3 regions of the Streptomyces sp. R33 genome follow, and region 1 is predicted to be linked to each of the others. Evidence: riboswitches for the same ligand, from Rfam matches in the RefSeq annotation. Region 1 holds a riboswitch; each other region holds the start of a gene.

Region 1 (4,423 bases):
CCGCCGTCCTCGCCACCATGGGCTCCCTGAAGGAATCCCTGCGTGCGGCCCGGGAGACCGTCTCGGGGAACCGGGAGAAGAAGTGACCGGGTTCGACCTCCGCGCCCTGCTGGACCAGCGGGGCGGGGAACGGTACGAGCTGCACACCAAGCACCTCAACCACCAGCTGCCGCGGATGCTGCACACGATCGGCTTCGACAAGGTCTACGTACGGGCCGAGGGCGCGCACTTCTGGGACGCCGACGGGAACGACTACCTGGACATGCTGGCCGGGTTCGGCGTCATGGGCCTGGGCCGCCACCACCCGGTGGTCCGCCAGGCCCTGCACGACGTCCTGGACGCGCAGCTCGCCGACCTGACCCGGTTCGACTGCCAGCCGCTGCCGGGGCTGCTGGCGGAGAAGCTGCTCTCGTACAGCCCGCACCTGGACCGGGTCTTCTTCGGCAACAGCGGCACCGAGGCCGTGGAGACCGCCCTGAAGTTCGCCCGGTACGCCACCGGGCGACCGAGGGTCCTCTACTGCGACCACGCCTTCCACGGGCTGACCGCGGGTTCGCTCTCGGTCAACGGGGAGGGCGGGTTCCGCGACGGCTTCGCGCCGTTGCTGCCCGATACGAAGATCGCGCTGGGGGACCTGGCCGCCCTGGAGCGGGAGCTGAAGCGGGGCGACGTCGCCGCCTTCGTCGTCGAGCCGATCCAGGGCAAGGGCGTGCTCGCGGCCCCGCCCGGGTTCCTGCTCGCGGCGCAGGAGCTGCTGCACCGGCACAAGGCGCTGCTGATCGCGGACGAGGTGCAGACGGGGCTCGGCCGGACGGGAGATTTCTACGCGTACCAGAACGAGCCGGGCGTGGAGCCGGACCTGGTGTGCGTGGCCAAGGCCCTCTCGGGCGGCTATGTGCCGGTCGGTGCGACCCTGGGCAAGGAATGGATCTTCAGGAAGGTCTATTCGTCCATGGACCGGGTACTGGTGCACTCCGCCAGCTTCGGGTCCAACGCGCAGGCGATGGCCGCCGGGCTGGCGGTGCTCTCCGTCATGGAGGACGAGTCGGTGGTCGTCAACGCCCGCGCGATGGGCGACCGGCTGCGCGGGCGGCTCGCGGCGCTCGTGGACGAGTACGAGCTGCTCCACGAGGTACGGGGGCGCGGCCTGATGATCGGCATCGAGTTCGGGCGGCCGTCCTCGCTGGGGCTGCGCAGCCGGTGGACCATGCTCCAGGCGGCCCGCAAGGGGCTCTTCGCGCAGATGGTCGTGGTGCCGCTGCTGCAGAAGCACCGGATCCTGACGCAGGTGTCCGGCGACCATCTGGAGGTCATCAAGCTCATCCCGCCGCTGATCGTGGACGAGGGTGACGTCGACCGGTTCGTCGGCGCCTTCCGCGCGGTCATGGACGAGGCGCACGGCGGGGGCGCCCTGATGTGGGACTTCGGCAGGACGCTGGTGAAGCAGGCCGTCGCCGGCGGCTGACGGCCTGCTCCACGGCCGGTTCGGGCCGTCAGTCGAGCAGCTGCTCCCGCAGCCGGCCGAGGGTCTCGGACGAGAGTCCGAGGCCCTCGGCGAGGTACCGGTCGACCCCGCCCCAGTGCGCGTCGATGGTGTCGAAGGCGGCCGTGAGGTACTCGGCGCGGGCGTCGAAGAGCGGGGCGAGCAGCTCCATCACCTCGGGGGAACGGGCCTCGGGGGTGTCGCCGGTCCGGCGCACCCGGTAGCGGCGGTGCGGAGCGTTGGACTCCAGGTAGTCCGCCACGATCGCCTCGCGCTCGACGCCCAGCGCGAGCAGGGTGACGGCGATCGAGAGGCCGGCCCGGTCCTTGCCGGCCGCGCAGTGCATGAGCGCCGGAATGCTGTCCTCGGCGAGGGCGTGCACGACCCGGCCGTGCTCGGCGGTGCGGTGCTCGACCATCGAGCGGTACGAGTTGGTCATCCGGGCGGCGGCCTTCCCCTCGCCCAGGATTCCCCGGAGCTGCTCGAGGTTGCCGGCCCGAACCATCTTCCAGAATTCTTTCCCGTCGGCCGGATCCGACAGCGGGATGTTGACGTTCCGCACGCCGGGAAGCTCGACGTCGAGTCCCTCCAGGGCGTGGTCGGCGCCGTTGCGGAAGTCGAAAATCGTGTGGAGGCCGAGCGATGCGAGGAATTCTGCATCGGTTTCGGTGGCATGTGCCAGATGTCCGCTACGGAACAGTTTTCCCGGCTTGACCCTCCGCCCGTCGATGGTCGGCAAGCCGCCCACGTCGCGGAAGTTGCGCACTCCGGCCAGCTCGGGCTCCGGTACGGGCTCCGTCCGCGGGAACTGGGGTATCTGCTGGGTCACGGGAACTCCTCCGCGTCGTCGTGGGATGTCCGAATTACGCTGCTTGGGAGCAACTTGCCATAGCTGGATGCGAGATCGGGCGCAGCCCCGTGAGCCAGATCATACGGTGACCGTGAGTGCCTGATCGCCGAAGTCGAATGGCCCGGCCGGAGCGGTTGTTGGCGGCCGGTAATGGACGCAGGGTGACCGGAATTCCCTCGAACTCCCCGGTCTGTGAATCCGTGGGGAAATTCGTGGCTTGTTCGGGATGGCTCAACTCGATTACCTTCGCGATCGATCCGGATGGACCGCCGAATCCTGCCGCCGTCCGGAAACCGCACCCGACTATTCACGCGCGCGGCAGGAGCGGGGGAACCAGGTAAGCCGCTGTTCCCGATCTTTGTATCGGCGCAGCTCGGGGTGAAGCCGTGCATGTTCCGTTCATGTGCTGCCGGACATCTCCAGTCCGAACCCGACAGCTCACCTCGCAGGCGACGGAGAGGAATTCGCCATGCCTGCAAAGGGTAAGCACCGCCGTCCCAAGTCCCGTTCCGTGGCGCGCGGCTTCGCCGTCGCAGGCACCGGCGGTGCGGCCCTCGCGCTGCCGCTGCTGGGCGCCGCCGGGGCTCAGGCGGCCGGCGCCCCGGCCGCCGCCCCCGCCTCGGCTCCCGTGCAGGCACCGCAGGTTTCGGCGGCGCTGCAGGCCGCGCCCGCTGCCGCCGCGCAGTCCGCGCCGGCCGTCTACACCGTCGTGCCCGGCGACTACCTCTCCAAGATCGCCCACGACCGCCACCTCCCGGGCGGCTGGCAGCAGCTGTACGCCGACAACCGCGAGGCCGTGGGCACCGACCCGTCGCTGATCCACCCCGGGCTGAAGCTGACCCTCGGTGCGCGGGGCGAGGCGGCGCCGGCCGCGCAGGCTCCGGCCCGGGAGTCCGCCCCGGCCCCGGCGAAGAAGTCCTCGGCCCCGGACTCGGCCTCGTCCTCCGCCGGCAAGGGCTCCGCGGACGCCGCACCGGCCCCCGCCGCCCCCGCGGCCGCGGCCGCCGCCGCACCCGCCAAGAAGAGCACGGCCGCCGGGTCCGCCGCCGGTACGGTCACGGCCGCCGGCTTCGTCGCCCCCGTCGGCGGCGGGATATCGACCCAGTACAAGACCCCCGGCGCCATGTGGTCCAGCGGCTACCACACCGGTGTCGACTTCATCGCGAGCTCCGGCACCACCGTCCGGGCCGTGGGTGCGGGCACCGTGGTCTCCGCCGGCTGGGCCGGCGCGTACGGCAACGAGGTCGTCATCCGGCACGCGGACGGCAAGTACTCCCAGTACGGCCACCTGTCCCAGCTCTCCGTCTCGGCCGGCCAGAGCGTCACCGCCGGCCAGACCATCGGCCTCTCCGGCTCCACCGGCAACTCGACCGGCCCGCACCTGCACTTCGAGATCCGCACCGGCCCGTCCTACGGCTCGGACATCGACCCGCTGGCCTACCTCCGCACCAAGGGTGTGAGCATCTGACGGCTCCCGCCGTCGGAGAGAGGCAGCCGGACTCGTGAGGCCGGGACCCGAGGGGGGTCCCGGCCTCACGCTTTGCTATTCCGCACCGACCAGGTGGTATAGATCACGGTCCGTCAACCCCTTCCTACGATGGCGTAGGTCACGCCCTGGGGTGAAGGATGTGTTCTCGTGGCAGCGACGAAGACGACACTCAAGACCATCGGCTCGTACGCGGCGATCGGGGACAGCTTCACCGAGGGTGTGGGGGACCCGGGGCCCGGCGAGACCTTTCTCGGCTGGGCGGACCGGCTGGCCGTACTCCTGGCCGATCAGCGCGAGGAACACGAATTCCGGTACGCGAACCTGGCCGTGCGGGGGCGCCTCCTCGACCAGATCGTGGCCGAACAGGTCCCGCGGGCCAAGGAGCTCGCACCGGACCTGGTGAGCTTCTGCGCCGGCGGCAACGACATCATCCGGCCCGGCAGTGACCCCGACGACGTGGCGGAGCGGTTCGAGGCGGCCGTCGCCGACCTCACGGGAGCCGTCGGCCACGTCATGATCACCACCGGCTTCGACACCCGCGGCGTGCCGGTCCTCAAGCACCTCCGGGGCAAGGTGGCCACGTACAGCGCCCATGTGCGCG
Region 2 (4,423 bases), 3.3 Mb from region 1:
CTCGCTGTTCCGCCCAACGAGCTTCGCTGGCGCGGGGGTCTGATCATGCGTGGCCTGCGCACTCTTCCCGTCAGGTTCACAGCCCGAAACATCTGAAGGCACCCTGACCGTAAGTCAGCCACGGTCAAGAGTTGTGACTTGCGTGCTAAGACGGCTAGGTTCTGCCGTTACCCAGCCGTTATGCGAAAGGTGCAGCTCATGCGTTCCGGGAACGGCCGCCACAGACGCCCCCGCCAGGTACCCGCGATAGTCGTCACCGCCGGAGTCACCGGTTCCGCCCTGGCTCTGCCGCTGCTCGCCGCCACCGGCGCGAGCGCGGCGGACACCTCCACGTGGGACAAGGTCGCCGAGTGCGAGAGCGGCGGCTCCTGGAGCGCCAACTCCGGCAGCGGGTCCTACGGCGGACTTTCGTTCACGCAGGAGCAGTGGAACTCCTCCGGCGGCCTCGACTTCGCCGAGCGCCCCGACCTCGCGAGCCGTTCGCAGCAGATCGCCGTCGCCGAGCGGGTCCTGGGCACGCAGGGCCCCCAGGCGTGGGGGCAGTGCTCGGAGTCGGCCGGGCTGACCCGGCAGGCCCCCGCCGCGTCCGTGGACCCGGGCCTGCCCGGCACGCTCGGCCCCGTCGCCGCGAGCCCCTCCCGCCCCGACCACTCGGTCCCGGCCGGCGGTACCGGCGCGAAGGCGCACGATTTCGGCGCCCCGACCCCGGCTCCGGCCCCGGCGCCGGACTTCACGCTCCCGCCGGCGCCGCTCGCGCCGAACAGCGGACTGCCCGTCATGCCCGACCCGGACGTGCCGTCCACGTCGCCGACCGTCCCGGTGCTCCCGGGCGACCCGACCGCCAACCCGGGTACTCCCACGGCCCCGACGGACCCGACCGCGCCGACGGCCCCGGGAAGCCCGACCAAGCCCGGCGGCCCGGCGGACCCGACCGTTCCGGTCGTTCCGGCCGACCCCGGCTCCCCCGCGGCCCCGGGCGCCCCGGGCGCCTCCACCGACCCGAGTGCCATCCCGGACCCCACCGGCACCGGCAAGCACCGTGGTACGCCCGCCCTCGAGCTGCCCGCCGCATCTGAGGGGGTGTCGGCGCCCTCGTACACCGTCCAGGCGGGCGACAGCCTGGCCACCATCGCGTCTGCCAAGGGGGTCAAGGGCGGCTGGAACGCGCTCTACCAGGCCAACGAGCAGGTCATCGGCGAGGACGCGGATCTGATCAAGCCCGGCCAGAACCTGGATCTAAGCTAGGAATAGCGGCACTTCGGACACCCGGAAAGAGCTGAATGTCCGTTATCTGCAAGTGAGACATGTGTCTCTTCCGGTCAACTGGCGTGTCCCGTCCGGAGCCTTCCGCAAACCCCGTCCTCACCTGCGCAAACGCCCGTAAGGGGAGCGCAAGTAGGGGCCGTTTCTCCCCGGTGTTCCTCGTTGAACATCGGGGAGAGACCTGTCTACCTTCTGAGTCGCCCGCCACCGCGGGCTCCTTCGACCGCATCGCCGAATCCTGCCGGCGGCCGGAGGGAACAGTCGTCGCGTCAAGCGCCGAAGGCAGGAGCGGGGGAACCAAGGTAGGCGCCGGGACCGGCCGTTGAGAGACGGTCACGGAAACGGCTAGGGGTTAAGTCGTGCGCCACGTCGCACGGCCGGGCACTCATCCGCCCGAACCCGACAGCTCACCTCGCAGGCGTCGGTGAGGAGAACTCCATGCTGCTTTCCGGCAAGGGCAAGCACCGTCGCGCCTCCAAGGCTGCCCGCATCGTCACGCTCGCCGGCGTCACCGGTGTCGTCGTCGCCGCCCCGCTGATGGCGGCCGGCTCGGCCTCCGCCGCCACCGCGTCCGAGTGGGACCGCGTCGCGCAGTGCGAATCCGGCGGCAACTGGTCCATCAACACGGGCAACGGCTACTACGGCGGCCTGCAGTTCTCGTCCTCCACCTGGGCCGCGTACGGCGGCAAGGCGTACGCCGCGCAGGCCAACCAGGCCTCCAAGTCGCAGCAGATAGCCATAGCCGAGAAGGTCCTCAAGGGCCAGGGCAAGGGTGCGTGGCCGTCCTGCGGCGTCGGCCTCTCCAACTCCTCTTACACCGGCGGTGGTACGACCGACACCCCGAAGAAGACGGAGCAGAAGACCGAGACCAAGAAGACCCAGCCGAAGAAGACCGAGCCGAAGAAGGAGACGAAGCGCTCCGAGGCTCCGACGACCCGCTCCGAGCGCTCCGAGGCCCCGGCCCCGAAGACCGGCAACGGCTCGTACGAGGTCAAGCCCGGCGACACCCTCGGCACCATCGCCGAGACCAACGGCGTCAAGGGCGGCTGGGAGAAGCTCTTCGAGCTCAACAAGGACATCGTCTCGGACGCCGACCTGATCTTCCCCGGTCAGAAGCTGAAGCTCAGCTGAACCCTGCCGTAACAACTGCGGCAGCGAGCACAGCACGCAGCATCCCCACCGCCCGGCGCGTCTTCCCCTCACGCGCCGGGCGGCGGCGTTTTTCCGGCCCGGGCCCCTCCTGTTCCCCTCCCGGACCCGCCCCGGACCCGGCCGGGACGGTGGCGATCAGGAGTCCTATGTACCGGAAGGCGGGTATTCGGGCCCTTTTTCGTCCCAGGAGGCGGGCGGTCGGCCGGCCTAGTGCCCGGAGCCGGTTAGGCTCTAGTCGGCGGGGCCATCCCACGGCCCGACATGCCACCGCACACCCAGCGTCACATCCCAGAAGGAGATGCTCGTGCCGTCCATCGACGTCGTCGTAGCCCGGGAAATCCTGGACTCCCGAGGCAACCCCACGGTCGAGGTCGAGGTGGGCCTCGACGATGGCAGCACCGGCCGTGCTGCAGTTCCGTCCGGCGCCTCCACCGGTGCTTTCGAGGCCATTGAGCTCCGCGACGGTGACCCCAACCGTTACATGGGCAAGGGTGTCGAGAAGGCCGTCCTCGCGGTCATCGAGCAGATCGGCCCGGAGCTCGTCGGCTACGACGCCACCGAGCAGCGCCTGATCGACCAGGCCATGTTCGACCTGGACGCCACCGACAACAAGGGCTCGCTCGGCGCCAACGCCATCCTCGGCGTGTCCCTCGCCGTCGCGCACGCCGCGTCCGAGGCCTCGGACCTCCCGCTCTTCCGCTACCTCGGCGGCCCGAACGCGCACCTGCTGCCCGTTCCGATGATGAACATCCTCAACGGTGGGTCGCACGCCGACTCCAACGTGGACATCCAGGAGTTCATGATCGCCCCGATCGGCGCGGAGTCCTTCTCCGAGGCGCTGCGCTGGGGTGCCGAGGTCTACCACACCCTCAAGAAGGTCCTGCACACCAAGGGCCTGTCCACCGGCCTGGGCGACGAGGGCGGCTTCGCCCCGAACCTGGAGTCCAACCGCGCCGCGCTCGACCTCATCGTCGAGGCCATCAAGCAGGCCGGCTACACCCCGGGCAAGGACATCGCGCTCGCGCTCGACGTCGCCGCGTCCGAGTTCTACAAGGACGGCAAGTACGAGTTCGAGGGCCAGTCCCGCTCGGCCGCCGAGATGACCGAGTACTACGAGGAGCTCGTCTCCGCGTACCCGCTCGTCTCCATCGAGGACCCGCTGTACGAGGACGACTGGGCCGGCTGGAAGGTCATCACCGACAAGCTGGGCTCCAAGGTCCAGATCGTCGGCGACGACCTCTTCGTCACCAACCCCGAGCGCCTGGCCCGCGGTATCGAGGAGGGCTCCGCGAACGCCCTGCTCGTCAAGGTGAACCAGATCGGTTCGCTGACCGAGACCCTCGACGCCGTCGAGATGGCCCAGCGCAACGGCTTCAAGTGCATGATGTCGCACCGTTCCGGTGAGACCGAGGACGTCACCATCGCCGACCTCGCCGTCGCCGTGAACTGCGGTCAGATCAAGACCGGCGCCCCGGCCCGCTCGGACCGCGTCGCCAAGTACAACCAGCTGCTGCGCATCGAGGAGATCCTCGACGACGCCGCGGTGTACGCGGGCCGCTCCGCCTTCCCGCGCTTCAAGGGCTGAGGGCTGAAGGCCGAGCGTTAATCACGCTCTTGCTTCCGTACGTCCCCGCACTCGGTCCCGTACCGTGTGCGGGGACGTATTGCGTAGTGCGTACCGCGTACAAGGGGAGGCGGGATCAATGGCCGGGAACCGGGATCGGTTCTCCACCTTCTCCACCGCGACCAGGCTCAAGCAGCTCGGCGAGCGGACCGCCGCCCACGTCTACCGCTCGCAGACGCGCCGCCAGGTCCGCCGCAGCCGGCTCACCGGCCGGGCCGCACTCCTGGTGCTCGTCCTCTGTACGCTGGTCGTCGCCCTCGCGTATCCGATGCGCCAGTACGTCTCCCAGCGCTCGGAGATCGCGGAGCAGCAGCGGGCCGCCGAGGCCGCGAGCCGACGCCTCGAACGCCTCCGCGACGAGAAGGCCCGCTGGCAGGACAACGC
Region 3 (4,423 bases), 790 kb from region 1:
CGGCGAGGAGATCATCCTCGCGTCCGAGGCCGAGGGCGCCGAGGCGGCGCTGGACCGCCTCGCGAAGCTGGTCGCCGAGGGCCTCGAGGAGCTCCCCGAGACCGTCTGACCCTTCGGGTTCACGCCCGGACATGCGGCGAAGCCGCGGTCACCGGAATTCCGGAGGCCGCGGCTTCGTCGTTTCGGCAATTCCGCCGTCCGCGCCGGGCGACCACGACTGCGCGCCAATACCGCGCCAATATCGCGCCGATACCGCACCAATGCGCCGTCGATGCGCCGTAAATTCAGACACCGCCAGCTTATTAATACGCGCTATTTGTTAATGCGGACCGCCCGCCATGTTTACGGCATGTTGCGAAGTCCTCACGCGCAGCCGGTGCGCTCCGGCCGCCCGGTCCGCGTGGGCCGCCGTCAGCGCCCGCGCCCGCTCGGCGTCCCCGCGCGCCACCGCGTCCACGATCGCCCCGTGCTCCGCCCACGACTCCACGGGCCGGGCCGGCGCCTCCACGGCGTACATCCACGCGACCTTGTGCCGCATCTGCGTGAGCAGCGCGATCAGCCCGGGGCTGCCGGAGGCCTGGGCGAGGGTCTCGTGGAACCAGCCCCCCAGGGACCGCAGGTCCTCCCCCTGGCCCCGCCTGGCCCGCTCCTGGCCCAGCCTGACCAGCCCGCGCAGTACCTTGAGGTGGGCCTCGGTGCGCCGGCGGGCGGCTCGGGCCGCGGCCACCGGCTCGAGCAGCATCCGCAGTTCCAGGAGGTCGGCCGCCTCCTGCTCGGTGGGCTCGGCCACGCAGGCGCCCGCATGGCGCCGGGTGGTGACGAAACCCTCGGACTCCAGGGTCCGCAGCGCCTCGCGGACCGGGACGCGCGAGACCCCGTACCGGCGGGCCAGAAGCTCCTCGGTCAGCCTGCCGCCCGGCTCGAAGACTCCGGAGACGATGTCGTCGCGGATTGCCGTGCATACCGCGTGCGCAGGAATACGCAAGTCCGGACCTCCGCTTAATTCCGACTGCCGACGCCATTGCCGCGACCGTGCTGGGATCGTACTGGGACTCTATTGCAACACGCGATGTTTTCCGAGCGCGGACCGAAATCGCGAATATTTACAGCCACGATGCGGCCACTTGCGGCCACAACGCGAAGGCCCCGGCTCGGGGAGCCGGGGCCTTCGGTGAAGTGCTGCGGGTCAGACGTCGACGCCGTGGTTGCGCAGGTACGCGACCGGGTCGATGTCCGAGCCGTACTGGGAGCCGGTACGGGCCTCGAAGTGCAGGTGCGGGCCGCTGGAGTTGCCGGTGGAGCCCGACAGGCCGATCTGCTGGCCCGGGGTGACCTGCTCGCCGACGGAGACGCTCAGCGAGGACATGTGGCCGTACTGGGTGTAGGTGCCGTCGGCGTGCTTGATCACGACGTTGTTGCCGTACGCGCCGCCCCAGCCTGCCTCGACCACGGTGCCGACGCCGACCGCGTGCACCGAGGTGCCGGAGGCCGCGTGGAAGTCGATGCCGGTGTGGCTGCCGGAGGACCACATGCCGCCGCCCGCGTGCCACTGGGTGCTGATGTAGGAGCCGTCGACGGGGGCGACGAAGGTGTTGAGGCGCTTGCGCTCCTCCTCGCGGGCGGCGCGCTCGGCGGCCTCGCGCTCGGCCTTCGCCTTCTCCTCGGCCTTCTGCTTGGCCTCGGCGGCGCGCGCCTTCGCGTCGGCCTCCGCCTTCGCCTTGGCGGCAGCGGCCTCGGCCGCGTGCTCCTGGGCCTCGGCCTGGGCCTCGATCTGGACCGGGAGGTCCTCGGCCGTCACGACGGCGTTCAGGCCGGTGTCCTCCATGGAGGGGGCCTTGTCCGACGCGGCGAACGCCGGGCCTGCGAGGGAGCCGACGACACCGGTGGTGGCGAGGGCGGCTATGCCGGCGTAACCGGCGGTCTTGCGGCTCAGACGACTGGAACCACGGTGCTTACCGGCGGCACGACTGCCAAACGCCATGAAGGGGCTGATCCTTTCCTTCCTTCTCGCCTACCGGGTTAGCTGACGGGTTCGGAGCAGGAAGGTCTCCTACGGGCCCCCTCTGGCGAGGCGGTCCGATTCACCCCAGGGACGCATGTGGGTCCCCGGCTCCCCAGGCTCGCGCCTGACGGGGACTCGGCGATCGCTGCCCGGTGCCGCGGGTGCGGCGCGTACAACTGACGGACAGCACGGCCGACGCTAGGCGGATCATCAGTCAATCGCCAAACAGACACGCCTTTTTGTTGCGTACGCCACACCGCATACAAGCAACCTCTCCACTAAACAGACATAAGGGGCCCCGGTGGACAAGCCACCGGAGCCCCTTGGGATGTCCGTCAGTTGCCGACGACGGTGACCTCACCGATCCCGAGCGCCCGCACCGGCGCCTCGATCTGCGAGGCATCGCCTACCAGGACCGTGACCAGGCGGTCCAGCGGGAAGGCGGCCAGAACGGCCGAAGTCGCCTCCACCGTGCCCGTTTGGGCCAGCTGTGCGTACAACCGGGCCTGGTAGTCGTCCGGGAGCTCCTGCTCGACCTGGTCGGCGAGCGTGCCGGCGACGGCCGCGGCCGTCTCGAACTTCAGCGGGGCCACACCCACCAAGTTCTGTACCGCCACGTCCCGTTCGGCGTCGGTCAGACCCCCCTCCGCGAGGGTGCGGAGCACCTTCCAGAGGTCGTCGAGCGCCGGGCCCGTATTGGGGGTGTCCACGGAGCCGCTGATGGCGAGCATCGAGGCGCCCTTGCCGTCCGCGGTGGAGCGCAGCACCTGGCCGAAGGCGCGCACGCCGTACGTGTAGCCCTTCTCCTCGCGCAGCACCTTGTCCAGGCGCGAGGTGAGGGTGCCGCCCAGGCAGTACGTGCCGAGCACCTGCGCCGCCCAGACCCGGTCGTGCCGGTCCGGCCCGATCCGGCCGATGAGCAGCTGCGTCTGGACCGCGCCGGGCCGGTCCACGATGACCACACGGCCGGTGTCGTCGGCGGTCACCGGCGGCACCGGGAGCGCCTCGGCGGAGTTGCCGGTCCAGCTGCCCAGGGTGTCCGCCAGTACGGCGTCCAGGTCGATGCCGGTCAGGTCGCCGACGACCACCGCGGTGGCGGTGGCGGGGCGTACGTGGGCCTCGAAGAAGGCGCGTACGGCCGCGGAGTCGATCCGGGCGACCGTCTCCTCGGTGCCCTGGCGCGGGCGGGACATCCGCAGGGTGGCCGGGAAGAGCTGCTTGGAGAGCTCCTTGGCGGCGCGGCGCTGCGGGTTGGCCAGCTCGTGCGGGATCTCGTCGAGCCGGTTGCGCACCAGGCGGTCGACCTCGCCGTCGGCGAAGGCGGGCGCGCGCAGCGCCTCGGCGAGAAGGCCCATCGCCTTGGCCAGCCGGGAGGCCGGAACCTCCAGGGAGACCCGCACGCCCGGGTGGTCGGCGTGCGCGTCGAGCGTGGCGCCGCAGCGCTCCAGCTCGGCCGCGAACTCCTCGGCGGAGTGCTTGTCGGTGCCCTCGGACAGCGCGCGGGCCATGATCGTCGCCACGCCGTCCAGGCCCTGGGGCTCGGCGTCCAGCGGGGCGGCGAGGTTGACCTCGACGGCGACGACCTGCTGGCCCGGCCGGTGGCAGCGCAGCACGGTCAGCCCGTTGGGCAGCGCGCCCCGCTCGGGAGCCGGGAAGGCCCACGGCCGGGCCTGGCCGGCCTGCGGCTGCGGGTGGAAGGTCATCGTGACGGCTGCGGTGTCGCTCACTGCTCCGCCCCCTCGTTCTCGTCGTTCTCGTCGGCCCCGTCGGCCTCTGCCGGGAGCGGCTCGTACACCAGCACCGCGCGGTTGTCGGGGCGCAGTCGGGCAGCGGCCACGGCCTGCACCTCCTCGGCGGTGATGTCGAGGACCCGCTGGACGGCGCTGAGCGCCAGCTGCGGGTCGCCGAACAGCACGGCGAAGCGGCAGAGTTCGTCGGCGCGGCCGGCCACCGTGCTCAGCCGGTCCAGCCACTCGCGCTCCAGCTGCGCCTGGGCGCGCTCCATCTCCTCGGCCGTCGGGCCCTCGGCGGCGAACCGCGCGAGCTCCTCGTCGACGGCCGCCTCGATGTCGGGCACCTCGACCCCGCTGGAGGTCTTCACGTCCAGCCAGCCCAGCGAAGGCGCACCGGCGAGCCGCAGCATGCCGAAGCCGGCCGCGACGGCCGTCTGGTCGCGGCGTACGAGGCGGTTGTGCAGCCGGGAGGACTCACCGCCGCCCAGGACGGTCAGCGCCACGTCGGCGGCGTCGCACTCGCGGGTGCCGTCGTGCGGGAGCCGGTAGGCGGCCATCAGCGCGCGGGCCGGGACCTCCTCGACGATCTCCTCGCGCAGCTGCCGGCCCATGACCTCGGGCAGCGTGCCGTCGCGCGGCGGCTGCTTGCCGTCGTGCCCGGGGATGGTCCCGAAGTACTTCTCGATCC

The links. A riboswitch is a leader RNA that binds a small molecule or an ion and turns the genes downstream of it on or off. The one in region 1 is predicted to bind cyclic di-AMP.
Positions count from the first base shown of each region.
Region 2: another riboswitch for cyclic di-AMP. It lies ahead of AB5J51_RS23950 (transglycosylase family protein); the one in region 1 lies ahead of AB5J51_RS09110 (peptidoglycan DD-metalloendopeptidase family protein).
Region 3: another riboswitch for cyclic di-AMP. It lies ahead of AB5J51_RS12185 (M23 family metallopeptidase); the one in region 1 lies ahead of AB5J51_RS09110 (peptidoglycan DD-metalloendopeptidase family protein).

Region 1 is NZ_CP165727.1:1,903,340-1,907,762, reverse strand. Features, by position in the region: gene hpnH (adenosyl-hopene transferase HpnH) at 1-86, shown strand, start outside; gene AB5J51_RS09120 (aspartate aminotransferase family protein) at 83-1,465, shown strand; gene AB5J51_RS09115 (tyrosine-protein phosphatase) at 1,494-2,312, opposite strand; cyclic di-AMP (ydaO/yuaA leader) riboswitch at 2,591-2,798, shown strand; gene AB5J51_RS09110 (peptidoglycan DD-metalloendopeptidase family protein) at 2,803-3,801, shown strand; gene AB5J51_RS09105 (SGNH/GDSL hydrolase family protein) at 3,970-4,423, shown strand, end outside.
Region 2 is NZ_CP165727.1:5,214,996-5,219,418, forward strand. Features, by position in the region: gene AB5J51_RS23940 (cytochrome P450) at 1-96, shown strand, start outside; gene AB5J51_RS23945 (transglycosylase family protein) at 199-1,245, shown strand; cyclic di-AMP (ydaO/yuaA leader) riboswitch at 1,528-1,699, shown strand; gene AB5J51_RS23950 (transglycosylase family protein) at 1,702-2,394, shown strand; gene eno (phosphopyruvate hydratase) at 2,714-4,000, shown strand; gene AB5J51_RS23960 (septum formation initiator family protein) at 4,119-4,423, shown strand, end outside.
Region 3 is NZ_CP165727.1:2,694,243-2,698,665, forward strand. Features, by position in the region: gene AB5J51_RS12175 (HPr family phosphocarrier protein) at 1-109, shown strand, start outside; gene AB5J51_RS12180 (GntR family transcriptional regulator) at 320-985, opposite strand; gene AB5J51_RS12185 (M23 family metallopeptidase) at 1,187-1,981, opposite strand; cyclic di-AMP (ydaO/yuaA leader) riboswitch at 1,995-2,153, opposite strand; gene AB5J51_RS12190 (pitrilysin family protein) at 2,338-3,705, opposite strand; gene AB5J51_RS12195 (M16 family metallopeptidase) at 3,726-4,423, opposite strand, start outside.